One region of the Lacicoccus kunmingensis DSM 17847 genome, then DNA from elsewhere that is predicted to be linked to it. Evidence: riboswitches for the same ligand, from Rfam matches in the RefSeq annotation. Region 1 holds a riboswitch; each other region holds the start of a gene.
The links. Region 1 has a riboswitch for S-adenosylmethionine ahead of BO48_RS07655 (methionine ABC transporter ATP-binding protein). Riboswitches for the same ligand answer to the same signal wherever they lie in the genome.
Positions count from the first base shown of each region.

Region 2: linked by a shared signal. The riboswitch ahead of BO48_RS13990 (5-methyltetrahydropteroyltriglutamate--homocysteine S-methyltransferase) and the one ahead of BO48_RS07655 (methionine ABC transporter ATP-binding protein) in region 1 are both predicted to bind S-adenosylmethionine.
Region 3: linked by a shared signal. The riboswitch ahead of BO48_RS12130 (mandelate racemase/muconate lactonizing enzyme family protein) and the one ahead of BO48_RS07655 (methionine ABC transporter ATP-binding protein) in region 1 are both predicted to bind S-adenosylmethionine.

Region 1 covers NZ_JCANUC010000006.1:10,578-20,705, forward strand. Annotated here, with positions in the region: gene aroD (type I 3-dehydroquinate dehydratase) at 1-656, shown strand, start outside; gene BO48_RS07630 (thioredoxin family protein) at 702-1,019, opposite strand; gene BO48_RS07635 (arsenate reductase family protein) at 1,165-1,518, shown strand; gene gcvH (glycine cleavage system protein GcvH) at 1,593-1,973, shown strand; gene BO48_RS07645 (toprim domain-containing protein) at 2,040-2,447, shown strand; gene BO48_RS07650 (thioredoxin family protein) at 2,398-2,700, shown strand; SAM riboswitch class I at 2,752-2,852, shown strand; gene BO48_RS07655 (methionine ABC transporter ATP-binding protein) at 2,930-3,949, shown strand; gene BO48_RS07660 (methionine ABC transporter permease) at 3,946-4,641, shown strand; gene BO48_RS07665 (MetQ/NlpA family ABC transporter substrate-binding protein) at 4,689-5,585, shown strand; gene BO48_RS07670 (DUF4870 domain-containing protein) at 5,735-6,079, shown strand; gene BO48_RS07675 (sulfurtransferase) at 6,222-7,124, shown strand; gene sufC (Fe-S cluster assembly ATPase SufC) at 7,381-8,166, shown strand; gene sufD (Fe-S cluster assembly protein SufD) at 8,182-9,498, shown strand; gene BO48_RS07690 (cysteine desulfurase) at 9,521-10,128, shown strand, end outside.
Region 2 covers NZ_JCANUC010000019.1:10,674-20,801, reverse strand. Annotated here, with positions in the region: gene BO48_RS14025 (metal ABC transporter permease) at 1-22, shown strand, start outside; gene BO48_RS14020 (metal-dependent transcriptional regulator) at 48-707, shown strand; gene BO48_RS14015 (Dps family protein) at 746-1,213, opposite strand; gene BO48_RS14010 (Dps family protein) at 1,394-1,861, opposite strand; gene BO48_RS14005 (Cof-type HAD-IIB family hydrolase) at 1,975-2,757, opposite strand; gene BO48_RS14000 (hypothetical protein) at 2,783-3,202, opposite strand; gene chrA (chromate efflux transporter) at 3,220-4,434, opposite strand; gene BO48_RS13990 (5-methyltetrahydropteroyltriglutamate--homocysteine S-methyltransferase) at 4,603-5,700, opposite strand; SAM riboswitch class I at 5,781-5,881, opposite strand; gene BO48_RS13985 (HesB/YadR/YfhF family protein) at 6,029-6,325, shown strand; SAM riboswitch class I at 6,427-6,531, shown strand; gene BO48_RS13980 (hypothetical protein) at 6,610-6,798, shown strand; gene BO48_RS13975 (YaiI/YqxD family protein) at 6,828-7,268, opposite strand; gene BO48_RS13970 (DinB family protein) at 7,300-7,782, opposite strand; gene BO48_RS13965 (DNA topoisomerase 3) at 8,149-9,939, opposite strand.
Region 3 covers NZ_JCANUC010000013.1:72,562-82,689, forward strand. Annotated here, with positions in the region: gene BO48_RS12090 (SLC13 family permease) at 1-698, opposite strand, end outside; gene BO48_RS12095 (NAD-dependent epimerase/dehydratase family protein) at 1,424-2,869, opposite strand; gene BO48_RS12100 (M20 metallopeptidase family protein) at 3,037-4,212, shown strand; gene BO48_RS12105 (helix-turn-helix domain-containing protein) at 4,327-4,653, opposite strand; gene BO48_RS12110 (hypothetical protein) at 4,646-4,768, opposite strand; gene BO48_RS12115 (hypothetical protein) at 4,794-5,114, opposite strand; partial or broken gene BO48_RS12120 (M20 family metallo-hydrolase) at 5,243-6,498, opposite strand; gene BO48_RS12125 (M20 family metallopeptidase) at 6,550-7,488, opposite strand; SAM riboswitch class I at 7,561-7,663, shown strand; gene BO48_RS12130 (mandelate racemase/muconate lactonizing enzyme family protein) at 7,785-8,906, shown strand; gene BO48_RS12135 (tripartite tricarboxylate transporter substrate binding protein) at 8,954-9,964, shown strand; gene BO48_RS12140 (tripartite tricarboxylate transporter TctB family protein) at 10,045-10,128, shown strand, end outside.

The DNA of each region.
Region 1 (10,128 bases):
TCGAACAAGTGCATGAAAATATCGATGTGCTCGATATCATCGAGATCCGAAGTGACGCATTTGATAATATGAGCCGTTCGGAACATTTAGGTCTGGTGGATGAAGTGTGTGCGGAATTGTCCGGTCTTCCGATCATCTATACATATAGAACATCCCATGAAGGCGGCAGCGGTTCTAAATCCTACGCTGAATATAAAGACCTTCTGATGGATGTCATTACAAAGTGCGATATCGATATCGTCGACATAGAATTTGTGACCGGCGGCAAAGCGCTGTCGGAAATTGTGCATTGTGCCAGTGAGAATAATAAGAAGGTTCTCCTCAGCCATCATAATTTCAAAGAGACACCGCGCCTGGAAGAGATGCAGAAGCTGTTATACAACATGCACTCGGCAGGCGGCGAAATTCTAAAGCTTGCCTTCCGTCCGAATGATGCGGACGATGTGCTCAATATGCTGAAAATCGTCAAAATCGGCAAGGAAGCGATTGGCAATAAAATCATCGGCATCTCCATGGGAGAGCTTGGGAAAATGACGCGTCTCGCAGGCGGCGACTTTGGTTCATGCTTGACATACGGCTATATTACGAATAACAGTGCGCCCGGCCAGGTGCATGCATCAAGAATCAAAGATGCACTGAAAGCGTACGAAATTTAAAAAATGCCCGGAGATTAAAATGAAATCTCCGGGCATTTTCATATTTTACAGCTGTTCTTTTAAAAATTTCCTGACATCGCCGGGTGATTTGGCATTCAACGGATGAAGGTGGGCGGTCTTTTTACCTTGCTTAAAAATCAGCAGCGCCGGTATGCCTGTCACATCATTTTCATCTGCGGCGGAAGGCACTTCATCACGGTTCAGTTCATACCAGTCCATATATCTGTACTCTTTTAAGATCGGTTTGATGAAATGATTCAATGCACTGCAGTCCGGACACCAGTCCGCATAAAATTTTATGATGACCTTGTCATTGCTTTGAATGATCTCTTTATAATCATCATATGTTCTTATCGCATCCATCTATACCCCTCCTGACCGTATTTTAAAATCATCTTAATATTACCACTTAAATATTGTAGAATGGAAGTAAGGGGAATAATTAACATGAATACCCGCCAGACTATCGGGTATAGAATAATGACTGACTATCTATTGGAGGTACCGGATGATTACTTTTTACGAATATTCCAAGTGCACGACATGCAGAAAAGGCAAGAAGTTTTTAGAAGAGAATGGTGTTGATTTCGAAGCGCATGACATGGTGAAACAACCGCCGTCAAAAGAAACGCTGAAACAAATCGTTGAAAAGTCCGACCAGGACATCAACAAATTTTTCAATTCCAGAGGGAAGAAATACAAAGAAATGGATTTGAAAAATAAACTCCCGGAAATGTCCGATGATGAAAAACTCGATATTTTATCTTCAGATGGAATGTTGATAAAACGACCGCTTGTCGATGCCGGCAGCGATGTTCTGCTCGGTTTTAAAGAGGCGGAGTATAAGGAAACGTTTTTATAATTATTAATCTTGAGAAACTTTGTGAAATATGTCATTATATAATTGTATAGATTATTATGAGGAGGTTTTCTGTTATGGCATTACCAAATGACTTAAAGTATTCAGAAGATCATGAATGGGTAAAAGTTGATGGAAATACAGTAACAATCGGAATCACTGATTTCGCACAAGGTGAACTTGGAGACATCGTTTTCGTTGAGCTTCCAGAAGAAGGCGACGACATGACTCAAGGCGAATCATTCGGAAGCGTAGAATCAGTTAAGACTGTTTCTGAACTGTATGCGCCATTAAACGGTAAAATCGTTGAAGTGAACGAAGAGCTTGAAGACAGCCCTGAGTTAGTCAACGAATCACCATACGAAGAAGCATGGATGGTAAAAGTTGAACTTGAAGACACATCACAATTAGATAACCTGTTAGATGCTGACGGATACAAAGCAGTTATCGAAGCATAATTTTAACAACTCTAGACATTGTCTAGAGTTTTTTTAAAATAAAATAAAACTCCAAGGGTGATGGAAATGTATCTTTCTGATAAAGTACTCATTGTTGAGGGTAAAACTGACAAACGCCGTATCGAGGAAGTGCTTGTAGAACCTGTGCAGATCATCTGTACATTTGGTACAATGGGAGTCTCAAAACTTGATGATATTTTGGAGCAGCTTGACGGTTCTGATATTTATATTTTATCGGATGCCGACAAGGAAGGCCGCAACATCCGGAAGTGGTTCAAAAAACATCTCAGTGAAAGTACCCACATATATATAGACCCTAAATTTGGAGAAGTCGGCAGATGCCCGAGAGATTACCTCGCAAACCTTCTGATGCGTCATGGTTTTTATGTCGACACGAGCTTGATTATGAAAGGTAAGTTTTATGATGAAAGAGCAGTTAGAGACACAGGATATATACAATCTTATTCATACTGAAGAAAGATTTATATTATACGGATATGCGCCGATATGCGCAAACTGCAAAATAGCGGAACGTATGCTTAACTTATCACAGGAAATTATAGATTTTGAATATACGTCGATAAATTTGAATTTTCACGTGGATTTCATCAATGATTATAAAATAACGTCCGCGCCGGCGCTGTTGATATTTGAAAACGGTGAACTGAAAGAAACTGTATTCCGTTTTGAATCAGTCACTAACCTGGTGAACATACTGGGACGTTAGTATTGACGAAAGTCCGGACTGATGATAATATAATTCACAATCGAATAAATACTCTTATCAAGAGTGGTGTAGGGAAGTGCCCGTTGATGCCACGGCAACCGTCTTAATGACAAGGTGCCAAGTCACTGAATCAATCGATTCAAAGATGAGAGGCTGGATATAAAAGAAGCCTACTCATTTCATACTAAGTGAGTAGGTTTTTAATTTATAATAGTTTGGAAGATGATCAATGATAGATATTTTAAATGTAAATAAAAACTATAGTACGAAGTCAGCGGATATTACGGCAGTCGATGATGTCAGCCTGCATATCGAAAGCGGCGAGATATTCGGTGTCATCGGTTATTCAGGTGCCGGAAAATCAACGTTGATCCGTCTTCTGAACGGTTTGGAAGAGCCGACGTCAGGTGATATCACCATCGGTGAGGATACGATCAATCAACTGTCCAAAAAGGATCTGCGGCAAAAAAGACAGAAAGTATCGATGATTTTTCAACATTTCAATCTGCTGTGGTCAAGGACTGTCGAAGAGAATATCAGCTTTCCGCTTGAGATTGCGGGCGTTGCGAAAAAAGAACGCAAAAAGCGGACGCAGGAACTGATTGACCTTGTCGGTCTTAAAGGGCGTGAGAAAAATTATCCGAGTGAATTGTCAGGCGGCCAGAAGCAGCGTGTCGGCATCGCACGGGCACTCTCCAATGAACCGACGGTGTTGCTTTGTGATGAGGCAACCAGCGCACTCGACCCTGAAACGACGGATGAAGTGCTCGAGCTGTTGCAGGAAATAAGAGATGAAATGAACTTGACGATTGTCCTCATTACACACGAAATGCATGTCATCAGAAAAATATGCGACCGTGCAGCAGTCATGCAGAGCGGTAAAGTGGTTGAAACGGGGAAAGTGCTCCAGCTGTTCCAGAATCCGTCGCACAGCGTAACGAAAAGATTCGTCAAAGATGATATCAATGATGAGGAAACAGCGCTCGCCCTGGATGAAGTGAGGGAACTGTTCCCGGACTCCAAAATACTTAAAATCGGATTCGTCGGTACCAAATCCAAAACGCCGGTCGTCTCCAAAGTAATCAAGCAGTTCGATCTTAATATGAACATACTGTCAGGGAACATCAAACAGACGAACAATGAATCGTACGGCCACCTTTATGTGGCGATGGAAATTGACAGTGAGACACTGCAAAAAGTGATCTATGCGCTTGCCAATGACGATATTACAGTGGAGGTGGAGAAATAATGAATGAATTTTTCCAGGCCTTCAGTGATATGTTCAGTTTCGAAAACGTCAAATGGGACGTTGTATGGGAAGCAACAGTCGACACCATTTATATGACAGCAATCGCAACGTTCTTTACATTGATTATCGGACTTGTTCTAGGCATCATACTTTTCCTGTCCGATAAGAGCGACAACACGGGGAGTCAGCCGGTCTACGGCGTTACTGCCTTTCTCGTCAATCTGTTCAGGGCGATACCGTTCATCATTTTAATCATATTGCTGATTCCGTTCACAAAAGCGATCATGGGCACCATCATGGGCGTTCAGGGTGCACTGCCTGCCCTTATTATCGGCGCATCACCGTTCTATGCACGTCTCGTTGAAATCGGCCTTAAAGAAATAGACAAAGGCGTCATTGAAGCGGCCGAATCGATGGGGGCAAACACATGGACGATCATCCGGAAAGTGTTGATTCCGGAATCGATGCCTGCTCTGATTTCAGGTATTACGGTGACAGCCATCATGCTCGTCGGTTCGACGGCGATTGCAGGCGTCATCGGCGCAGGCGGTCTCGGCAACCTTGCCTATATGGTCGGATTTACACGGAATCAGAGTGACGTCACACTCGTAGCAACAATAGTAATACTGATTATTGTCTTTATCATTCAGTTTGCAGGGGACTTCCTTGCGAAAGCTGTCGATAAGAGATAATGATCATACATTATAAATAAAATATTGTTAGAGAGGATTGGATGTATATGAAGAAGTTTTTACTGTTTTTAGCTTTATCAGTTTTTGCAGTCGTTCTTGTCGCATGTGGCAGCGGTGAAGAAGAAGGGGCTGAAGAAAGTGCGGATACAGGTGAGGAAACTGAAGAGTCTGCTGAAACTGGGCAGGATTCATCTGAAGAAGCATCAGAAGAAGGCGGTACATTATCAGTTGCTGCATCACCGGCACCGCACGCTGAAATTTTAGAAGAAGCGGCAACGATTCTTGAAGAAGACGGCATTGAGCTCGACGTGAATATCGTCAATGACTATACCACTCCAAACCGTCTCCTTGCAGATGAAGAAGTGGATGCAAACTTCTTCCAGCATACACCTTACTTAGATGGTGAAGTCGAATCACACGGTTATGATCTGGTATCAGCAGGCAACGTACATATCGAGCCGATGGCTGTTTATTCCCAGGATTATGACGCTCTGGAAGACGTTCCGGACGGCTCTACAATTCTTGTATCGAATAACCCTGCTGAAGAAGGCCGCTTCCTGTCATTCTTTGTTGATGCAGGCTTAGTGGAAATCGAAGAGGGCATTGATATTGAAAATGCGACATTCGATGATATTACTGAAAACCCGCACGACTTCGATTTCAACAACCAGACAGCACCGGAATTATTGGTTGAAATGTACAATAATAACGAAGCGCCTGTCGTCATCATCAACTCTAACTTCGCACTTGACGGCGGACTGAGCCCGGTTGATGACTCAATCGCAATCGAAGACGGTGATTCTCCATATGCCAACCTTGTTGCTGTACGTTCAGGCGATGAGGAAAGAGAAGACATCCAGAAACTGATGGAAGTGCTTCAGGGTGATGAAATCAAACAGTTTATCGAAGATAACTATGAAGGTGCAGTCATCCCTGCAGAATAGTATGAATAAAGACCACTGTGAATCTGATGATTTACAGTGGTCTTTAATTTTTTTACACGAAGTGTGTATGTTAAAATTAAATTGTGAACACGCTATATAAATGGTATGATTACACTAAGAATATAAATAGGAAAAGGGGAGGGTAATTAATGACACAGAACACGCAGAATTCTAAAGCAGGCTATGATTCGTCACTCGTCCTTGTTTCGTATATTTTAGCGATATTTACTATGATTGTCGGTCCGCTGCTGATATGGGCATTGAAAAAAGATGATGACCCCGAAACGGCAGAGGCTTTAAGACATGTTGCAAACTTTGGCATCAGCTATACGATTTACGCATTTATCGCATGGCTGACGACTGTAGTATTGATCGGTTTCGTCCTTGGACCGATTGTTCAGGTTGCGATGATTGTATTCATCGTCATTGGTATCATTAAAACTATGAATGGTGAATCTTACAGACCGCCGTTCACACTGGATATCATCAAGTAAATACTGATTGAACGGAAGCCGGATGCTTAAAGAGCGTCCGGTTTTTATTTTTTAAATAAAAAACCATATCTTTTCAACAACGTCCTGTTATGTGTTATATTCAAATCATAGTAGTTAAATATGATTTGAGAGGATGCTTTAATTGTCAGATAAAAACACGAAGTTTGTTTCAACAGAATGGTTAAATGAGCATTTAGAAGATGAAAATTTAAGAATAATAGATGCGACGACATTTTTACAGATTCCTGAAGATGGCGGCTATTACGATGTATGGAGCGGTAAGGAAGAGTATGATAAAGAACATATTCCCGGCGCAGTATTCGCAGATTTGAAAAATGATTTTTCTGATGCGGATGCATCATACAATTTTGCGGTCATCCCTCATGATGAGTTTGTAGAAAAAATAAAAGAGCTCGGAACCACTGATGATTCCTTTGTAGTGATTTACGACCGCGGAGCGATGGTAGGGGCTGACTTTGAAGCTTCTGACTGGGCATCGCGCTTCGCATGGCAGCTGAAATTTGAAGGATTCGACAATATCGCGATACTTGAAGGCGGCTATGAAAAATGGAAGAGAGAGAATCGTCCGGTGACCGATGAGGTGAATACACCTGAAAAAGGAAATCTGAATATAGAGCGCAGACCAGAGCTTTATGCGAGTAAAGAAGATGTTTTAAACGCCATCGATGATGATAGTGTCATCATACTGGACAGTCTGCAGCCGGAAAGTTATAACGGTACGGCGGACACGTATGCACGTCCGGGACATATTAAAGGTGCAGTCAATGTCTTCTTTGGTGATTTGGCTGATTCTAATACCGGAGAAATCTATGATGACGAAAAATTAAAGCAGAAGTTTGAAGCAGTCGGCGCGCTTGATGAAGATAAGAAAGTAATCACTTATTGTGGAAGTGCAATCGCAGCGACATGGACGCAGTATCTTCTGAATAAGCTCGGCCAGGAAAATGTGGCTGTGTATGACGGGTCTTTGTCAGAGTGGGCGGCTGATGAAAAATTACCAATGGAGACTAAAAATTCAAAATAATATCATCAATTTGATGAGAGAAGTATTACAACCTGAATGATTTCTGAAATCATTTAGGTTTTTTCATTCTCAAAGAATACTAATTCCATTTAAGCTGTGATTCATACTTTAAGATGAGGGGATTCCCTTTAATATGTTTCGTTTTTAAGGTATAATAAGGCAGTATGAAACATACTCCATATCTTTGACTATAGATTAGAATTATTATAAACTAGTGGAGTATGGAAATAATATTTTCTAATTGGAGGATAAGTAAATGACTTCTGTTCTGGAAATCAAAAACTTACATGTCGAAATAGACGGTAAAGAAATCTTAAAAGGTGTCGATCTGACACTTAAGCAAGGCGAAATTCACGCGGTAATGGGACCAAACGGTACCGGTAAATCCACTTTGGCACAAGCGATCATGGGTCACCCACGTTACGAAGTAACACAAGGTGAAGTAATTCTTGATGGTGAAGATGTACTTGAAATGGAAGTGGACGAACGTGCACAGGCTGGTCTTTTCCTTGGAATGCAGTATCCATCAGAAATCTCTGGTGTAACAACTTCTGACTTCCTGCGTTCAGCAATCAATGCTCAGCGTGAAGAGGGCGACGAAATTAACTTAATGCAGTTCATTAAGAAGCTAGATAAAAACATGGAACACCTTGAAATCGATCAGGATATGGCTACTCGTTACCTGAACGAAGGGTTTTCCGGCGGTGAGAAGAAGAGAAACGAAATCTTACAGCTTATGATGTTGGAGCCTAAGTTCGGTATTCTGGACGAAATTGACTCAGGTCTTGATATTGATGCACTGAAAGTTGTTTCAAAAGGTATCAACAAATTACGCGGTGAACAGTTCGGTTCACTGATCATCACTCACTACCAAAGACTTCTTAACTACATCTCACCTGACTACGTACACGTTATGATGAGAGGTAAAATTGTTAAATCCGGCGGTAAAGAATTAGCTGAACGTTTAGAAGCGGAAGGTTATGACTGGATCAAAGAAGAATTAGGTATTGATGACGTAACTGTAGAATCTGACGTTAATTAAGACAGGAGGATCATAATGGCTACTGTATCTAATGAATTAATTTTAAATGCAGACGAAGTCATTCAGCGCGCTACTGACCGCGGTGAATCAGACTTTCTAATCAACAAAAAGAAAGAAGCACTTGAACTGATTGAAAATATCGATATGCCGAAACCGGATAAGACGAACATCAAGAGATGGGATTTCTTCACAATGTCCGAGCCGGTTGTCGACAGCAGTGTTTACAACAGTCTTGAAGAGCTGCCGGAATCGGTAAAGGCACTTCTTGATATCGAAAACACTAAAAATATATATGTACAGCACAACAACACACCTGCTTATCTCCAAATTGATGAAAAATTAAAAGATAAAGGTGTAATTATAGAGAACATTGTTGAGGCGACTCACAATCACCCGGAACTGGTTGAAAAATATTTCATGCAGGACGGCGTAAAAGTTGATGAGAACAAACTCACTGCTTTCCACACTGCAATGCTGAACGGCGGAATGTTCGTCTATGTTCCAAAAGATGTTCACATCGAAGATCCTGTCCAGATGGTTTTACTTCACGACGATGAGAAAGCATCCCTTATCAACCACGTATTGATCGTGGCGGATAAAGGTTCTGAAATCACTTACGTTGAGAACTATTTATCCAACGTTGAAGAGACTAAAGAACAGATCAACATCGTTTCAGAAGTACTTGCTTTGGATAATGCCAAAGTGACGTACGGTGCGGTTGACGTTCTTGCTGAAGGCATGACTGGTTATATCAACCGTCGCGGTATCGCTTCAGACGATGCAAGAATCGACTGGGCGCTTGGTCTGATGAACGATTCAAACGTCATCAACGATAACACGACTTATCTGATGGGCGACCGTTCGAATTCAGATCTGAAAACAGTAACAATCGGACGCGGACAGCAGATCCAGAACGTTACGACACAGATTATCCACTACGGTAAAGATTCAAACGCACATATCCTGAAGCACGGTGTGATGAAGGACAGTGCCACAAGTATCTTTAACGGTGTCGGATATATCAAACACGGCGGTACACGTGCTGATGCACAGCAGGAATCACGTATTCTTATGCTGAGCGACCGTGCACGCGGAGACGCGAACCCGATTCTTCTCATCGATGAAGATGATGTAACTGCAGGTCACGCAGCATCAGTCGGACGCGTTGATCCACTTCAGCTGTTCTATCTGATGAGCCGCGGTATCTCTCAGGAAGAGGCTGAAAGACTTGTCATCCACGGTTTCCTGGATCCTGTGGTGGCAGCACTGCCTATCGAATCAGTTAAAAGACAGCTTAAAGAAATTATCGAGATGAAAATTTTATCGAAATAAGTCTTAAAGGGGTTTTTCCCACATGGATATAAATGCTATCCGCAAAGATTTTCCAATCCTTAATCAAAAAGTTCATGGTAACCCTTTGATTTACCTGGATACTTCAGCAACGAGCCAATCACCTGTTCAGGTGGTTGACGCGATGAGTGAATACTACAATGAGTACAATTCAAACGTTCATAGAGGTGTCCACACACTGGGAACGAAAGCGACGGACGGTTATGAGCAGGCCCGCATGAAAGTCAGAGGCTTCATCAACGCACAGCGTTATGAAGAAATCGTCTTTACACGCGGTACAACTGCTGCCATCAACCTGGTAGCCCGCAGCTTTGGCGATGCTAACATTTCAGAGGGCGATGAAATCGTCGTCACTGAAATGGAGCACCACGCCAACATTGTACCTTGGCAAGAACTTGCAAAGCGCAAAAATGCCAAACTTGTTTTCATTCCACTCGAAGAAGATGGAACGATTAAGTTAGAAAATGTCGAAGCGGTAATGACAGATAAAACGAAAATTGTCGCAGTCACTCATATCTCGAATGTCCTCGGTACGATTAATGACATTAAAAGTATCGCGGAAATCGCTCATAAACATGATGCCTACATCACTGTGGACGGTGCGCAGTCAGT
Region 2 (10,128 bases), on a different contig from region 1:
ATATGAGCTGAGACCTTATTGATGACGAATATTAAATTGAAGAAGAGGTGTATGATTTGAGCCCGACTAAAGAGGATTATATTAAAGTGTTGTTCGAACTTGGCGGACGGTTCAACCGTGTGTCCAACAAAGAAGTGTCCAACCGGCTGGACATTTCGCCGCCGACAGTGACGGAAATGATGAACAGCCTGGTAAAAGTTGAATGGGTGGAATACACGCCTTATAAAGGCAGCATTCTGACAGATAAAGGTACAGCATACGCCAAAGAAATCATCAGAAAACACCGGCTCTGGGAAGTCTTCTTAGTAGAGAAACTGGGGTTCGATATAGAGGATGTACACCCAGAGGCGGAACTGCTTGAGCATACCACAAGTGATGATGTTGCAGACAAGCTGGAAACATACCTGGATTATCCTGAGTACTGCCCTCATGGCGGCGCGATAAAGATTAACCTGATGGATGTACAGGAAGATCATACCGTTACAATTTCCGAAACGGAGGTCGGAGATGAAGTCGTGATTTCTAGGATTGTCGATGAAGAAAAACTGCTTAAATACTTTAAAAATCAACACTTGAATATAGGTGACCGCATTACAGTCACTGACATAGATTCATCTATTGATCTGATTACACTCACAGCTGAAGAAGATAAGGAAATACAAATCAGTATTTCACTTGGCAATTACCTGTTTGTTGAACCCATATAAAAAAGGAGGCGCACCCGCGCCTCCTTTTTTAATGTCTATTATTTTGAAACATCATTTCCCAAGTATGCCTGCAGCATCCAGTTGTTCTTTTCGATTTCATGAATGTAAGCAATGTACATATCAGCTGTGGAGTCGTCTCCTGCAGCTTCTGCTTCTTTCACACCGCTTCTCAGTTCTGCAATGATAATCTCATAGTCTTCTATCAACTGTCCGACCATCGCTTTATCGTCCAGCCCGTATTCAGCTTCGTCAATGCTTGATTCCTCAAGTGCCTCTTTCAGTTTTCCAATCGGCTGACCGCCAACCGCTAAAATTCTTTCAGCAATATCATCCACTATGCCTGAAGTTGAGTCATAGAGCGCTTCAAATTTCGTGTGGAGAGAAAAGAAATGTGCACCTTTAACATACCAATGGAAGTTATGAAGTTTTCCCCATAAGACTATATGGTTCGCCAACTGCTTGTTCAATGATTCAATGACTTTGTTCTTTTCAGTTATTTGTACCATGAAAACACTCCCTTATTTAGAATTATTATAAATAACTTCTGTATATAATATACCACATTAAAAATGCTATCGCAACTCTATTTAGAATTATTATAAATAAGGTTTTATTTTCTTAAAAATAAACTTCTGAATCATAAAAAATCCCTACGGGGATGCTGCCCGCAGGAATCGTCTCAATCATTATTTGGAAACATCTTCACCAAGGTAAGCCTGCAGCATCCAGACATCCTTTTCTATGCCCTGGATATAAGCGATAAACATATCTGCAGTCGAATCATCGCCGGCATCTTCTGCTTCTTTCACACCGCTTCTCAGCTCTGCTGTAATCACTTCATAATCATCCACAAGCTGTTTGACCATGGAATCAGCACTTAAGCCGTATTCACCTTCGTCAATGCTTGATTCTTCGAGCGCTTCTTTCAGCTTGCCGATCGGCTGACCGCCGATTGCTAAAATTCTTTCTGCAATATCGTCTACTATTACGCCGGTTGCATCATAAAGTTCTTCGAACTTCGTATGCAGTGAGAAGAAATGCGCACCCTTCACATACCAATGGTAGTTGTGAAGTTTGCCCCATAATACCGTATGGTTCGCGAGCTGCTTGTTCAATGATTCAATGACTCTGTTCTTTTCTGTAATCTGTACCATGAAATCACCTTTCTCAAATAATTGGTTTTTATTATAAGCATTATAGTCAACTTGATGTGTAACACTATACATCTTCCCCGTAATGCTGATGATAAACATGACAGACTTACATTTTATATCAGATTCGCTGACTGCAAGCCGTGCATAATTCCGTTATCTTCAACGCTTTTAGTCACATGTTTTGCCTGCAGCTTAATCTCGTCCTGTGCATTGCCCATGGCAAAACTGTTCGGCACATACTGCAGCATTTCGATATCATTCGGACCGTCGCCAAAAGCATATACATCATTGATATTAAAGCCCATCTTATCAACGACCTTTTTTATGCCTTCAGCCTTCGAGCCGTCTCTCGGTGAAATATCCATCGAGTACGCATGCCATCTGATGAACTGAAAAGAGTCATCGAACTGTTTTTTATAAATATGCTCCTCACCTTTCGGACAGAACAACAGTGACTGGTAAATATCACGGTCGATATGATATGCCGGATCATGACCCGGCATGAAGCCGAGCTTCAATGTTGAGATGCCTTCAGTTATATATTCATGTTCCGGCATATTCGACAACATATTTTTATCATCCAGATATACGAGTGGATGGTCGTTTTCCATGGCAACTTCTGTAATATCCTCAAGTCTTTTCGCATTCAGAGGATTTGTGTAGATCAGTTCATCCTCATACACTACGTAGTTGCCGTTCATGCTGACAAACGTATTGACACCCAATGATTTACGAAGGTCTTCATACATGAACGGTGAACGGCCAGTCGCAATTGCCACAATGTGACCGGCATCCTTAACCACCTTCACAGCCTCTTTCGTCGATTCCGGCACTACTTTTTCATTATTATAAAGCGTTCCGTCTATATCGAAAAATATTATTTTCTGATTACTCATATCATGCACTGCTCCTAATCATAAATTATGCGTAAATATCAAATCTTGATAACCCAAAATACAATACCACAATCAAAATTAACCATATGACCACCATGAATAAATGCCCTTTATCATGAAATGCAGAATACAATTTCAAATCGATGAACATGCTGAGTACAAACTGCCATGCCAATACCGTCGCAAGTATCCATATGGCGGCCGGGTGGTCGGTAAAGATGAACACGGACAATGCGGCGAGGTATGTAGCTAGCATCAAATACAAAAATATACGTTCAAGCTTACCGATATTCAGTGCGTGTATCTTCAGGAAATCGTCCTCTTCACGATATCTCCGGTCATCAAAAGCAAAATATCGCTTTGTCTTTGAAAAGTAATGTGTATAAAATGATTTAATAATTAAACCTGCAAATAAAACAAACAATAAAATATACAAAAGCTTCATTCCTATCCTTTAAAATACTAAACACCTGGCAACAATTGTAATAGATATCCGACAGCAACTCCAAGGATAACTATCATCCAGGCGGGTACCTTCATTTTATATAATAGGAAGAACAATAACAATGCCAGGAAGAAATCACTGCCCGAATTGATCCCGCTTATAAATACAGGATCATAGAATGCAGCAAGCAGAATACCGACTACAGTCGCATTGACCCCCATCAGAACGCTTTGGAAATTTTTATTTCCTCTCAGAAGATTTAAAAACGGCAACGCACTCATGACCAGCAGAAATGACGGCAGGAACATTGCGATCGTTGCAATAATACCGCCCATAGTGCCCAGCATGACCGTTCCCAGGTAACTTGCGAATGTGAATAAAGGCCCCGGCACCGCCTGTGCCATACCGTAACCTGCAAGAAACTCATCCGCTGAAATCAGACCGGTCGGCACCACTTCCCTTTCAATCATCGGCAGGACCACATGTCCGCCGCCGAACACAATGGAACCGACACGGAAGAAGATATCAAATATATTCAAATACTGATTATCAAACAGTGAATTGAGCAGCGGAAGCAAAATCAGCAGTCCTATCAATGTACTGAATGAAATGATGCCTATTTTACGTGTCAGATTGAATCTGAAATTGGTCAATTTATTTTCCGCTTTATTTTTAAACAGGAAATATCCGATCAGACCGCCGAGTAGGATTGTCAAAATCTGAATCCATGCATTCGGGTAAATCAGCATCAGACCTGCCGCCGCAACCGCCATCAGCATTCTCGGGATATCCGGCGCGAGATTTTTCCCCATGCCGAGCAGTGCATGCAGCACGACTGCAACAGCAACGACTTTTAAACTGTTGATAAATACAGCGCCTTCTAAATTCAAGGTCTGATACAGCAGTGCAAAAATAATCAGAACTAAAACAGACGGCAGTGTAAAACCGAGAAAAGATAATACGCCGCCCGCTATGCCGCCCCGCAGCATACCGATTGAGATGCCGACCTGTGAACTCGCCGGCCCCGGCAGAAACTGGCAGACCGCAATAATATCCGCATATAATTTATCGTCGAGCCATTTCTTTTTATTTACATACTCTTCTTTGAAGTATGCGAGATGCGCCACAGGACCGCCAAAAGAAGTCAGGCCGAGTCGCAATGAAGTGAGTAATATCTCAATCAGGTTTCCGCCTGATTGGTTATCGTTATCAAGGTTTGAATTATGAGCCATTTTGTCCTCCGTATAATAAAGTTAATCCCTTCAAATTTACCAATGATTTGTATTTAAATCCATCTGATTCATAAAAATATACAAAATCTTAACATTGGTGACGGTGCTGAATCAAAAGCATTAAAAAAAGCATGCAGCACTCAACGTGCCACATGCCCTTCATTTCAATTACAATAGTTCTTCAGACAGTTCAACGATGTATTTGATTTTATTCCACTGGTCTTCTTCAGTCAAAATGTTTCCGTGGTGAGTCGAAGCGAAGCCGCACTGAGGACTCAAGGAAATCTGCTCTTTAGGGATGAACTGAGTCGCTTCTTCAATGCGTTCCTTGATTGTTTCCTTATTCTCAAGTTCACCATGCTTCGATGTGAACAGTCCCAGGACTACCTGCGGACCGTTATTCGGAATTTCATCCAGCGGCTGGAAGTCGCCTGAACGGTCATCGTCATACTCTAAAAAGAAGCCGTCGACTTTTTCTTTGGCGAACAATACCGGTGCAATTTTTGCATAGCTGCCTTCGAATGCCCATTTGGAACGGTAGTTACCGCGGCAAAGATGTGTCGTGACAACCAGATCTTCCGGCTTGTCTTCAAGAACACCGTTGACCACACGGAGTGCAAGTTCAATCAATTTTTCCCTGTCGAGACCGCTGTCGTTGAACGGCAGTTCTTCAGCGTTCAGTCCTGCGATATACACATCATCAAACTGAAGGTAGCGGCAGCCGGCATCGTAAAATGCTTTGACCGCATCCCTGTAAGTCTGAATGACATCATCTGCGTAAGTATCAATATCAGTATAGTACTCAAGGTCTCTGATTCCTGCGTTGAACAACTGATTCGGGCTCGGAATCGTCTGCTTGGCCACAGCACGGTCGCCGACAATATCTTTAAATAATTTGAAGTCCCTCACATGCGGATGATCCTGATTGAAGGAAACCTTTCCTTTATTGCGCACATCCCATGCTTCAGTTTCTTCACCGACAAATGCATAGCCCGTTTCAGGAACGTACCCTTCAACGCCGTTTAAATTCTCCAGGAAATCAGTGTGCCAGAAACGGCGTCTGAATTCACCGTCGGTCACAGCTTTCAATCCAGCTTCAATCTGCTTATCGACCACTTTCGCAATCTCTTCCGTTTCAATATCATATAGTTCACTTGATGAAAGTTCATTATTTTTATATGCTTCACGTGCCTTGTGAATCCGTTCTGGTCTGAGCAGGCTGCCCACATGATCTGCTTTGAAAGGTCCAGTTTTTACATTTGTCATATTATCCGCTCCTAAATATTTTAATTATAAATAAATCCCCTTCTTATCTTTGATAAAAAGAGGATAACGTCCGTCATCTCTTCTCATCTCAAAGCTTTCGCTCCAGGAATTAGCACAGTTCCATAAATGGTCTGCTGCTGAGGCTTCAATGGGCCGGTCCCTCCACCTCTCTTGATAAGAAAGTATTATTTCATTAATCCATATACTATCACTCGGATTATATAAGGTCAACCATTTATTAGAAAGCTCGAAATATTTGCACTCTTCAATGAATCGTTATAGGATAAAATCAATGATAGATTGCCATCAACTTTAAGGAGTGTGTGATATGAGGCTTACAGTAACAGATGAGGCATTGAACTGGTTCAAAGAAGAAGTGGAATTGGAATCCGGAAGTAAGGTGCGCTTTATTGTCCAGATATACGGTGACAGTAAAATCCGTGAAGGTTATTCGCTCGCTTTTACCCTGGATAAAGATGACAGAAAAAAAGCAGTGGAATACGAAAAGGACGGTATTGAGTTTTATATCAATGAATCTGATCTATGGTTTTTTGATGGCCATGATTTATCAGTCGAATATGATGATGAAAATGACGAAGTTTTGTTCGAATATATAGAACAATAAAGAAATGAGATCCGTTTAAAAGCGGTTCTCATTTTTTATGCACTTGATATTTTAATCTTAATCAGTCTAATAATAGTTGGAAGACCACAATAAAATAGCGAAACTTATTTATATCAAGTGGAGGGATTTGACCCTGTGAAACTTCAGCAGCTGACTCATTATGAGCACTGTGCTACTTCCAACAAGTATAACTTGAGAGATAAGGCATATATACATTGGAATGCTCTTCTCTTAAAGTTGAGCTTTTTTTATTGGAAACTATCCGGTAAGGGAGGATGCAGAAGATGCATTCCAAAAGAAAAGAGATTGTTGCAGATTTAATTTGTTGGCAGGATGACAAACCGAGAAGCATGGCAGGCAGTATGCTGAAAGTGAATAACCGCCGTCAGTTTAAAAGCGAACTGAAAAGTACGATACCCGCAGAATGGATTGTCGAGCAGATGAAAAAGGCGAGACATTCGAATTGGAAATGATATGAGAAAACCCTCCGTAGCCCGGAGGGTTAATTTTTTATCGTATTTTGGAACAACTTTAAAAAAGTCTGCTGATCGTCCTTTGAAAAAGGTTTTGGACCTTTTGTCCTGCCGCCGCCCTGTCTGATGGCCGCACTGATATGCCGGGTGTTCAAAAGATGGTCGATATTCATATCATCATACTCAAAACCTTTATGATGAAGCACCTTTGTCCCTTTCGGCAGAAGGAGCGATGCAAGCCCGTAATCCTGAGTGACGACAATATCATCCTTTGAGGCGAGCGCAACGATTTTGAAATCCGCTGCATCCCGGCCGGCATCCACATAAATCGTTTCCACATGTGCAGGTAAATCCTGATTGGAAAAGTGCGAAATGCTGGAAACTAGAGTGACCGGAATATCTTTATCTTTAGTTTCATTGAATATAATATCCTTTACAGGACATGCATCCGCGTCGACAATAATTTTCATAAAAATGCACCTGTCTTTCTGCTGACAATGCTTACATATCAGACTTCCATTTATTATCTATCACTTTTCTTATAAAAACAATCTGCCCAATATGGTAAGCATTATGTGCAGCTGCATTACTGATCAATTCCCACCATTTTGCGTCTACCGGGAAGCCGGCGACACTTGCATCCAATTGCGTTTCATCCAACAGCTCATCCCAATGCATCAGCAGTTCGACCAGTTCATTCCTTTTATTTTCAAAAGAAGTACGATCATGATTAAAAAATGTTTCGTCATTATCCATCGTTTCTACACTTTTGAAATCCTTATATTTATAACGGTGTTGCCACGTCCTGTTCCAATAAATGAGGTGATTTACTAATTCCAGAATTGTCGTTGCTTCCGGATGGACTTTAAAGTCCGCTTCCTGTTCGGTTAAACCTTGTAAAACGACACTAAGCGGCGCATAAAAACTCGGATCATCTGCATTAGCATGAAACTGGTTAATCAACAGCTCCCTGACATGTGTCATTATAAAACCCCTTTAAGTTTTTTAATGTTGGCTTTAGCTATATCGTCCCGTATATCCATTTATAATTGTAATATTACTTCAACTGAATGTCTATAATACGTAAATTCTCTCTTAAAAAATAAGCCTCTGAAACTTGTGTTTCAAAGACTTATTCATATCAATCAACCCACCACTCGGCAGGCAGAAGATAAAACTATGCCCAGCCGAGGCAATTTCTAAGTTCAACATTAAATTTATAAGGATTGATGACCATAATGACCAGTCTGCCCTGTATGCCGCTCTCATTAAAGTGCAAGTTCATTAACATACACATCCTTTGGATTAAGAAAGGTTTTTTCTTAACCTCACTCCGCTTCCAGGAACACATCATTCATCCAGGTTCAGTTTCTTGAGCTGTTCAGCCAGTGCATTGTTGATCGGTTCTTCCTTCTCATCTTTTTTCAAATACTTATTCACTGTGCGTTTATCGACTTTGCCTTTTTGCGCCTTGTCTCTCCGAGCCTTGAAACTTGAAAGTTTCTCACGGTGGCCGCATGTACAAGTGAATATCTGACCGTCGCCTTCTCCGCTCAGTGTCATTTTCTTCTTACAGTTCGGACATCTTGCATTGGTGATTTTAGCAACATTGCGTCTGTGACCGCACTCTCTGTCCTGACAGACAAGCATCTTACCTTTCTTGCCTTTGACTTCAAGGAGGGGCCTGCCGCAGTCCGGACAGTCACGTCCCGAAATGTTATCATGCTTGAAGGTCTTATCACTGCGTTTCACTTCTGCAACAATGCTCTTCGTATGCTGCTTCATATCTTCGATGAATTTCTTCTTATCCAGCCGGCCCTTTTCAATCTGCTCCAGCTGCTTTTCCCAAACTGCCGTCGTCACAGGAGACTTTAAAATTTCCGGTGCGAGGTCTAAAAGCTGCTTGCCTTTGGATGTGATTCTGATTGCCTGGCCGTTTTTCTCCAAATAAAAAGTATTGAATAATTTATCGATGATATCTGCACGCGTCGCTACTGTGCCGAGTCCGCCGGACTCGCTCAATGTCTTCTTATGCTCTTTATCCATGTTGAAGTATTTCGCAGGATTTTCCATCGCCTGCAGCAGAGATGCCTCTGTAAATCTAGGCGGCGGTGTTGTTTCACCGGTCGTCTTATTGACATTTCTCACTGTCAGTTCTTCACCTTTTTTAACATCCACCGTCCTGCCTTCCGCTTCTTCTTGATAAACGACTTTGAAGCCCTGCTGGAGTACACGGTTATATTTTGATTCCAGCGTTTCACCGTTAATCTCTGCCAGGACAGTCGTCTCTTCATATTCATACGGCGGCAGCAAAACGCTCATGAAGCGCTGGATTACGAGGTCATATACACGTTTTTCACGTTCGCTGAAATCACTGTAATGTACAGTACTTTCAGTCGGAATGATTGCATGGTGGTCACTCACTTTATTATCGTTGACGAACGAACCGTTCCCTTTGACCGGCGACCTTAAAATCTGCGTCGCGACTTTACGGAAACTGCCGATGCCGCTTGCCTGAATGCATTCTTTTAAAGTCGGCACGATATCGTTGGAAATAAACTTCGAATCCGTCCTTGGATACGTCAATACTTTATGACGTTCGTACAGGTTCTGCATCGTCTGCAGCGTTTCTTTCGCTGACAGGCCATAAATCTTATTCGCATCTCTCTGGAGCTCTGTCAAATCATAAAGACCCGGTGCGAACTGTTTCTTTTTCTTCTTCGTGACGTCTTTGACCGTCAGGCTGTCCGTTTTCAGTTTCTTATGGATGTCTTCGATTTTATTTTCATTAAAAGTGGAATGGTTATTGCCGTCTTTCCATTTGAACTTCAATTTATCCGTGCCGACTTCCAGACCGTAAAAGGTTTTCGGCTGGAAATTTTTAATTTCCTCATCACGCGCTGCAATCATGCCGAGTGTCGGCGTCTGTACACGGCCGCAGTTCAACTGCGCATTGAATTTTGTTGTCAGTGCACGTGTTGCATTTAAGCCGACATACCAGTCCGCTTCACTTCTTGCGACAGCTGCCTGATAAAGATTGCGGTATTTATTGCCAGGCTGCAGATTTTGGAACCCCAGTGAAATTGCTTTGTCAGTTACAGATGAAATCCACAGACGCTTGATCGGCTTGTTGACTTTCACATAGTCGATGATCCACCTTGCAACGAGTTCACCTTCACGTCCGGCTTATCTACATATTACTGTACATAATTATAGTGTACACAATGTTAAGAACATAATACCAATGAAACACTTAGAACCGAAGGATTCCAAGCTGAATAACCAATATAAAATAATGTACATAAAGGATGTAAGTATTATTATCCTAAA
Region 3 (10,128 bases), on a different contig from region 1:
CTGCCTCCGATCGTACCCCCGAAACCGATTGCGAATATGATGGATTTGGTAAATTTGGTCTCTTCTGCCAATGTATGTACGCCGTCCTCTTTCATAAGTTCGACAACTTTGGCAATGATTGCTGTACCGATAGGAATCATCAGCATGATTGTAGCCATGTTCGACACCCACATCGATAGAAACCCTGTTGCAAGTGCAAACCCGAGAATCAGCCGTGATAAACTCGTCCCTACAAAACTGATGATAGTAATTGCAATTCGTTCATGAAGATTCCATTTCTCCATTGCTAAAGCGATTGCAAAACCACCCAGAAATAAGAAAATCAAAGGATCTCCGTAGGCTGAAGCCACTTCACCACTTTCTATTGATGTAACCATAGGCATGATGACCAGCGGCAGCAGCGAAGTAATCCCGAGTGGCATGGCTTCTAGTATCCACCAGATTGCAAGCCATGCTGCAAACGCAAGCACTGCCTGTCCCTCTCCGGATAAACCTTCCAATGGCAAGAAGAAAAAAATTATTGAAAAAGCCAACGGACCAAGAATCAGTCCGACAAGCTGCGACATTGTATAGGACTTTTTCCCACTGTCATCCTCATGGTAATTATTATTCTTCTTAGGCTGTTTGAATAGAATAAGATTTTTCGTTTTACTGTGGTCTTTCCAGACATAATTGCTGAATTTCGAAATCAGTTGCACATAATTTCCTCCTTATCCTTAGCCGCCTTGCATATTCTTAATTTATGTAAGATTTTGCAGATGACTGCTTTTGGTTATAATATAGATTTTATTATTCATTTGTACGTTTATCGTACGTAGTTGCTATATTCGACTAATTGAAATATTAACCTTATATGAAAGCGTTGTCAATAAGTTTTAGAAAATTTGAAAATAATACTCAAATAAAAAGTGCTCATGAATATAATGAATTACAGATGGACTCAACACCAATCCGTCAGAAGCAGCCTGATGATACTTGATTAGAGACCATTTTTAAAATATGAATATAGGTGAATCGGAGCCGTTTCTAAGCGTGAGATGATAAAGCGGGAAAGGTTTGATTGTATAAAAATAAAAAAACTTTCAAGTATATTTAAACACCTGAAAGTTCTTTTATTTTGATGCCAATGTCTTAATTTATTCTGTCCACTTTCAAATCTAACACCAGGCCGTAGGCGTACCGAACAAAACAGTGGCCCTGTTTTATCAGTTCTCTATCCAGTCCGTGCAAGTAGGCGTTATAGATCAGCAGAGGAATGAAACCGCCTTGCGTTGTGTCTGTCCGGCTTCAGTGAAGTCACCCGGAAAGTCGATTACATCGTTACGTAGACACTTGCGGATAAAAGATAATGTGGTTTTATCCTTCATATACTATTCAAAGTAGTGCATAAGTGTATCATGATTTAATGTGTCAAAATGTTGTTTCAAGTCGCAGTCGACCGCCGTCCGGCATGCGGTCTGGATACATATTTCGCATACTTTGAGCCGAGCATGTTTGCGAGGAGCCGTGTCTCGAAGCCGAAGGCTTTCATGACGATGAGGTGGATCTTCGCCTGGGTCAGTGTATAGACGAACCATGGCAGGGTCGGTTCATATTCATGGAGGGCGATGAGCACTTCATCCGTATCCAGTACGCGGCGGAATTCCAGACGTGCACGCCCGCCTTCCCCAGTCTTCGAAAATTGGCCGCCTTTGATATAGAATAACAGCCTGTCCTCATATGAACGCGCCTCGGACTTTTCGAATACCAGTATCGGATTTTTGAAGAAAGGCAGTGTAATCGATGTTTCCTTGTCATCGACACTCGTATTGATCAGCCGCCCGCCGATTCTCGACAGCCAGTTGATATAATAGTCAGCAGTGTCTTCAACCAACCATGTTTCAGGTATTTTAATCCTTTGTACAGATTTCACATCCTTTTTCTCGAGGTCTTTCTTCTGAAGCAGACTTCCGCCTGTGGGCTTGCTTTCGTCAAGCTCCCCGTCAAGCGCAATCTTCACGCTTTCTTTGAACGTGGTCGGTGCATTGGAAATCCCCTCAACATAATTTTCCGTTCTCATAACCATGTTATGTGTCAGGCTTTCGAGCAACGGATAGACCATCTCTTTCGGTTTCTGCGCGATCAGGCGCACCCACAGCTTAGACAGAAATATCGGGATGATGGGGAGATCGATCATCGGCAGTTTTTTACTCTGCACTTCCGCCGTCTCTTCGAACAGTTCCCGGTAGCTCTTCTCTTCCGGGCCGCCGATATCTATGGATTCGTTCTGTTCCGTCTTCCGTTTCACCAGTTTGGTAAGACCGCTCAGGACATCCTTCAATGCCACCGGATGGGTACGGTTATATGCCCATGCCGGCAGCAGCAGTCCAGGCAGACGTTTCACCAGGTTGTGGAGAATCGGGTAGGAAGAGCCCTTCGGTCCGACAATCAGTCCCGCACGCAATGTGGAGACCGGAATACCGTATGAGCCGAGTATTTTCTCACATTCCAGGCGGCTCTCGAGATGAGTCGACAACTTATCATCATCCGGTATGATGCCGCTCAAGTATATGATCTTGCCCACACCCTGCTTTTTAGCAGCCCAGGCAAAGTTGTCCGCAAGAATCGCATCCTTATCGCCGAATGTTCCCTGGTCGAGTTTCGACGACGGCTGCATGGAGTGAACAAGATATATCGCAATGTCGATACCTTCCATCACTTTCTCGATATCAAGCTGCGAATAAAGGTCCGCCTCTTTCCATGTGACATTTTTCTCATCCTGTTTATTATCTATATTTCTTGAAACCGCAATGATTTCATAATCCTCTTTCAGGCTTTCCATCAGGTTCCCACCGATGTAGCCCGACGCACCAGTCAACAAAATTTTCATGTCAACACTCCTTGTATACTAAGATATATACTTATACCCCATAACCGGCGAGGTATGTAAAACGGAGATATCCAAAACAGATTTTTACTGTATATATTCAAAACATGTAGTAAAATGAGTTTAACAGTCATTTATGCAACCAATCTCAGAAAGGGAGTATGATAAATGTGTTGAACAAAGAAATCAAAGCAGTCGAATCTAAAGTTATCGGATGGCGCAGGAATATGCATAAACACCCTGAACTGTCTTATGAGGAACACTGGACAAGTGACTATGTCGAACAGGCGCTGAGACAGATGGATGGCATAGAAATCAGCCGCCCGACAGAGACCAGCGTGCTCGGCATCATCAGAGGCGCAAACTCCGGCAGGAAAGTCGGACTGCGGGCTGATATCGATGCACTGCCGATCCAGGAAGACCGTGATGACCTCGACTTCACATCTGAGATTGACGGCAAAATGCATGCCTGCGCGCATGATGCCCATGCAGCGATGCTGCTTGGTGCGGCAGAAGTGCTCTCCAATAATAAAGACAAAATCCACGGAGAAGTCTATCTGATCTTCCAGCATGCTGAAGAAGTGCCGCCGGGCGGTGCCAAAGAAATGGTCGCGACCGGACAGTTCGATGATCTCGATGTCGTTTTTGCACAGCATATCATGACGATGGTGCCTCTCGGGGAAGTCCATATCAAATCAGGACCGGTGTTTGCAAACTCGGACATCTTCAACTTGACCATCACAGGAAAAGGCGGCCACTCCTCACAACCGGAGAACTCGATCGATCCTGTGATCATCGGCGCCCGCATCGTCTCACAGGTGCAGGACATCGTCTCACGCCTGGCAGGCCCGCTCGATAACCTCGTCGTGTCCGTGACGAACTTCAATTCCGGCACCGGTGCGGAAAACATCATCCCGCATACCGCAAAAATCAGCGGCAGCGTCCGCTCCGCAAGTATCGAGATGCGGGAGCTTGCAAAGGAAAAGATCGAGACAATCATCAAAGCCAACTGCGACATCTACGGCGCCGCATATGACCTCGATTACCAGTACGGCGTGTCCGCCGTCATCAATGATGAAGCAGAAACTTCAAAAGTGAGGGAGACACTGACCGAAACTTTCGGTGCCGACAGAATCAAGGAAATGACCATGTCACTGGGTGGCGAAGACTTCGGTGCATTCTCAGAAAATCTTCCAGGCGTCTATACTATAATCGGCACATATAACGAAGAGAAAGACTGCATCTACCCACACCACCACCCTAAATTCAAGATTGATGAAGATGTGTTAATTGATGGAATCAGGACACATGTGAATGTAGCGCTGGGGCTCGGGAAAGACGAATAAGAATAGAAGAAACTAGATTAAGGTAAAATAATAAAAGTTTAACTCTATTCTTGAACAATACCAAAAAAGTGTCCGATTGTGAGTTCAACAACCGGACACTTTATCTATTCCAAATTATATTGTTTGTAATTCTTGCTTTGTCGGTGGATTATCAAATTCAATCTCTGGTTTCAAATGACCGCCTAAAACATGTAAAGCATCTAAGTATTTATCGACACTTATTTCAGTATCGCCATTTTCTATTCTGGATAACTGTGCTTGTGTCAGAGGTACTTTTCTAATGCCTGCCAGTTTAATGACTTGTGTTTGAGTCAAATCCAATTCTATACGTTTCTTGAGTACTTCCAATCCTAATTGTACTGGCAATGAGTCTATATGCTGCTTAACCTCAGGCACTTCCATCAGTGTATCCATTAGATCAGTGAATGACCTATTAGCCATTTTGATCACCCCTTCCAGTATAAAAATCGTTCATCATAACTTCACTTTCAGCTACAATCTCTTCAAATTCTTTCGAATAAGTATCCTTTTTAATAACCGCTTTAGTATAATACAATGTTTGATTCCCCTGGCCGTCTTTTTCATAGAAAAAAAATTGCTCTAAAAGCACCCACAGGCGGCCAGTTTATCCGTGTTTCCAGTAATGGCCTGTGATGAGTCAGGTCTTTGACAACATCAACAAGCGTGATTTCAAAGCCATCTGAAGACCGGGCATGGATAGTTCTTAAATGTTCAGGTGGAACACCTATTTCTTTTAAATAAACAAAAACCTGAGCGATTCTCATAGCTATTTCTTTATAATCCTTCTCATTTTTTGCTTTTTGAGCAATATCATATATCAAGTCTAAAACCTGTTGATTACCGTCTTTATCTACTAAATATTTTAATGATATGTTTGTCATAGTATATATAAATATATTATATTAAACATAATATATCTATTCTGATATATCCATATATTATTTTCAGGATGCAATAATCAATAGCCCTCTTAAATTTTTGTAACCTTTAAGAGAACTATATTTATATGTTATTTATTACTAACCATCTCTACAACTGTTTTATAAAGCAGCTCGGTTCCCACCGCAATATCTTCATATGTTGAAAATTCTTTGGGATCGTGACTGATGCCGTCTTTCGACCTGACAAAAATCATCGCTATCTTAGAAACTTTCGCCATAGGCAGTGCATCGTGGAATGCGCCGCTTGTCAATTCCGGAACAGAATCCAAATCCATTGCCCCACTGACTTTCCGCATGACATCCAGAATTTCTTCGTTGCATGGTTCTGGCTTGATATTCGTGTCTTCAGTAATATTGAACTCCAGACCATTTTCCCGGGAAATATCTGCAATGCGTTTTCTCATCTGTGCTTCATACTGATCTCTTCTCTCGAGGTCGATATCTCTCAAATCGATAGTAAAGACCACTTTTTCAGGAACGATCGCCCTGGCATTCGGATGGACCTCCAGACTGCCAACTGTACCGACGGTTGGTGCTTGAGGATCCTGTTTTACAATCTCATTCAGACTGGTGATCATCTCCGCAGCGCCGACGAGTGCATCTTTCCTTAATTTCATCGGCACTGTTCCCGCATGTCCTGCAAAACCGGTCAGTTCGACAGTCAGCCACAATGGCCCTGAAATACCGGTCACTATACCAACCGGTACATCTCTGTCTTCCAGCACCGGCCCCTGCTCGATATGCATTTCTATATATGATTCAATAGAACCTTCAGGGTATTCGGATGCAGCCAGTTCATCAGGATTGGCACCAAACTCTATTAACGCTTGCCTTCTTGTAACTCCAGCAGCGTCTGTACGTTCAAGTTCATCTTCATCCAACTGTCCAGAGATTCCTCTTGAACCGAACAATCCTTTATTGAACCGGAAGCCTTCTTCATCACAGAACGCCATTATTTCAATAGGTTGTACAGGCACTATATTGTTCTCCTGCATCGTCTGTACGAATTCCAGACCGCCCAGCACACCGATTGGTCCGTCGAACCTGCCACCTGTCGGCTGGGAATCGATATGGGACCCCAGCATCAACAATGGTGCGTCAGGGTTTTCCCGTTAACTCTGCCGACCAGGTTTCCAAAATTATCGACTCTGGTTTTGAGACCCGCTTCATCCATCCACTGTCTCACCAACTCTATACCTTCTTTATATTCTTTTGAAAGAGCCAATCTGTTCACGCCGGTTTCTCCAAACTTACCGATTCCAGACAGCTCTTCCATATTGCTTTGTAACCGTTCTTTATTGATTGAAAAATCCTTATCAGTCATTTACTCCTTTAAAAATCTCTTTGCAACTTCTTTATAAGTTTTAATGCTGTTTTAATATTCTTCTATTTCCACATACTCATTTGGCTGGTGAGCAAGAGTGATATCGCCGGGACCCATCACAATAATCGGGAAATCCTTTTCTGCTTCCTTAAATGCGCAGGCGTCTGTGATGCCGGTAAAGCCTTTAGGTTCTTCTCTTGGTCCCGAGACGCTTTCAGAAGCTTTCAGAGTCAAATCCACGAAAGGATCATCAATGTTTGTCTTAACCGGCTCAAGATCAGCGACGACTTTGACTTCCGCCTCCATATTCGGGTATCTGCTTTTGCTCAGTTCCACCATTTTATGCACATTATCCAAAATTTCCTGATGATTTTGAGAAGGCAGCGTTCTGATATCCAATTTCAATCGGCAGTAATCCGGTATGACATTCATGCTTGACCCGCCCTCAATTGCATTGATACTGAAAGTGGGTTCCTTTAACAATTCATCATGCTCATAAGGCAATTTGAAATTATCGCTCTGAATCTGATTGATAATCTCATTCATATGCTCCACGGCATTAATCCCAAGATGTGGGGAGGAGCCATGCGCTGTTTTTCCATAAGTAGTGATTTCAATCCATAAGGCTCCTTTATGCGAGGTGACAATTTCATTGTTTGTTGGTTCTCCGACAATCAATGCATCCAGATCATCAGCATAACCTTCTTCTGTAAGCTGTCCGGCGCCGATTGCACCGGTTTCTTCCCCTATTGTCGCCAAAAGTTTAATGCTTCCTTTCAATGGAACATTGTCTTCTTTCAAAGAAACCATTGCGAGTACAAATGCCATAAGGCCACTTTTCATATCGCAGGAACCACGTCCGTATATTTTGCCGTCTATCTCTTCAGCTCCAAAAGGATTATGATCCCATTCCATGTCTTTTAAAGCATCCAGAAATCTTTTATTTCTATCTAAATCACTTAAAATTATCAGAAAACGTATACATTTCAAAATTAAATTGACAAATCCGACTATTCAGGTTAGGATTAATTATCAAATTATCAATTAATAGAATATTTATAAAACTTATCCAGAGAGATGGAGGGACTGGCCCTTTGAAACCTCGGCAACAGACTGTTCCAGTACTGTGCCAATTCCAGCAAGCCGCAGGCTTCAAAGATAAGAAGAGCATCAACCAGTCAGATTCGGCCTCTTCTACAAATTTAGAAGAGGTCTTTTTATTTCTTTATGATACGGGTATAAATCTTCTTCATGTATATGCTAATTAATAGGAAGGAATGGTAAATATGAAAATTTCAGACGTAGTTGTGAAGAGGTACTGGGATAATCAGCGCCCGGACATGAAGCACGCTGACGGCTATGAAGTCATCACGGTCGAGGTGCAGACGGATGCCGGCATAAGCGGCACAGGGTTTCTTTCACTGCCCGTCTTCTCCCACGGGCATATCGGTGATGTCATCGCCACTCTGCTGAAGCGCAACTTAAGGAATGTCATCCTCGGACAAAACCCGTTACATACAGAGCAGATATGGGAAAGCATGTACAGCGCCACATGGAAGCTCGGAGGAAAGGGAATATTCCGGAAATGCATCGGTGCGATCGACATCGCGCTCTGGGATATTAAAGGAAAGGCTTTTAATGTACCTGTTTCAGATTTTCTTGGTGGACACAAACAGCATGTGAAGACATATGCGAACGTTGCCCACCAGCTGCCGCCTGACGAACTGGCGGCAAAGGCTTTGGAATACGTGGAACAGGGACACACCGCACTCAAGATACGCTGCGGCACCACTGCCGTATCACTTGAAGAGGCAGACGAACGTGTCCGTTTAGTCCGAGAAGCAATCGGACCGGATATCAGGTTGATGGTCGATGTCAATGGATCATGGGACGCGGAAACAGCCATACAGCAGTTGAAGAAATGGGAAAAACATAATTTGTACTGGCTGGAGGAACCGGTTCCTTATGAAGACACTGCCGGCTATGCGCGTGTCAAACAGTTTGCAGGCAGCACATACATTGCAGGCGGGGAGCAGCATGAAGGATTGAATGAGTTCCGGCACTTGATCGAACAGAACGCCCTCGACATCGCACAACCCGATGCTGCGACGACCGGCGGCATAACAGACTGGATGAAAATATATAATTTCGCGACGATGCACAATATACCCGTCGCCCCGTGGAACCTGCAGCAGGTCCATATCCATATGGCCGTCGGCCTGCCGAATGTACAGTGGATAGAATACTTCACGCCGGACCGCGGCTTCTTCCAGAACAGGCTGTTCGACGGCCCTGCCCTGAAAGAAGTCAGAAAAGAGGACGGCATATACTTCGAGGCACCGGATGTCACCGGGCTCGGCATGGAGCTGAACGAAGCAGTGGCGGAAGAGACTTTACTGGACGAATAAAAACCGACAAAAATACCCCACCGGGGATAATGAAAAGGAAGAGGAAAATGAAAAGAAACCATATATTATTTGCGGCAATCTTATTTTTATCCGTCGTGTTCCTGCAGGCCTGCGGCAACGGCTCCGGGGCAGACACATCAAATGAAGACAGCGAGGCGGGCAGCAGCGAAGCTTCCAACTACCCGGAACGCACGATTGAACTTGTGGTCGGATACGGCGAAGGCGGCGGAACGGATAACTTCGCACGCCTCGTCGGCCAGAAGATGAGTGAAAAACTCGGCGAAAACGTCAACGTCGTCAACCAGCCGGGTTCACGTGGTGCGATTGCGGAGGAATATGTCCAGAACCAGCCGTCGGACGGCTATACAATCTGGGTGGCGACGCCGGATATACTCGTCAACGTCGCAACGGATTCAACACCGTACCCTTTGGAGGACTACACACCACTCGGCCGCGGCCAGCTGGACACTTACACCATCCAGACAAGCTCTGACAGTGAATTCGATGATATCGATGCAGTGATCGAAGCGGCACAGGAAAATCCGGGCACCATCACCATCGGCGGCACCGCTGCTGACGGTTTCGATGAACTGAGTGCAGACAGGGTCATGGAGGAACTGGATGTTGAACTGAGATACGTGCCATATGACGAAGCCGGCATGATGCACAGTGATGTGCTCGGCGGACACACCGACCTGATGCTTGAAGAGATCGGTCCTGCGAAAGCGACGATCGAGTCAGGAGACTTGAACGTCCTTGCGATGTTCATCGATGACGAGGCAGTTGAAGGTTTTGAAGATGTCCCGACGAATCCCGACAGGGGCTGGGAGTTCACCGACGGCAACGCTAGGAGCTTCTATGTGAAGTCGGATACACCTGAAAAGATCATCAATGTACTGGAAGAGACGTATGCAGAAGTCATCCTCGAAGATGAGGAATACCTGCAGTATGAAGAGGACAACTACCTTCATATCAGGGAGGACGGCTACCTGCCGCGCGAAGATTATGAAGCGCTCAACGAACAGCTTCTGGAAGAATATGAAGAGACTTTGAATTAAAATGACATAGCACCATCTGAAGGGGGGACCAGCCGGTACGGCTGCCCTCTTTTAAAAATATATGCATGGAGGTGGATCCGATGCGGAATATAGGAATTTCCATTGTCATCATTTTGTTATCCGTCTTTTTATTTTATGACACTTTCAGTATTGAGGCTGCAGCG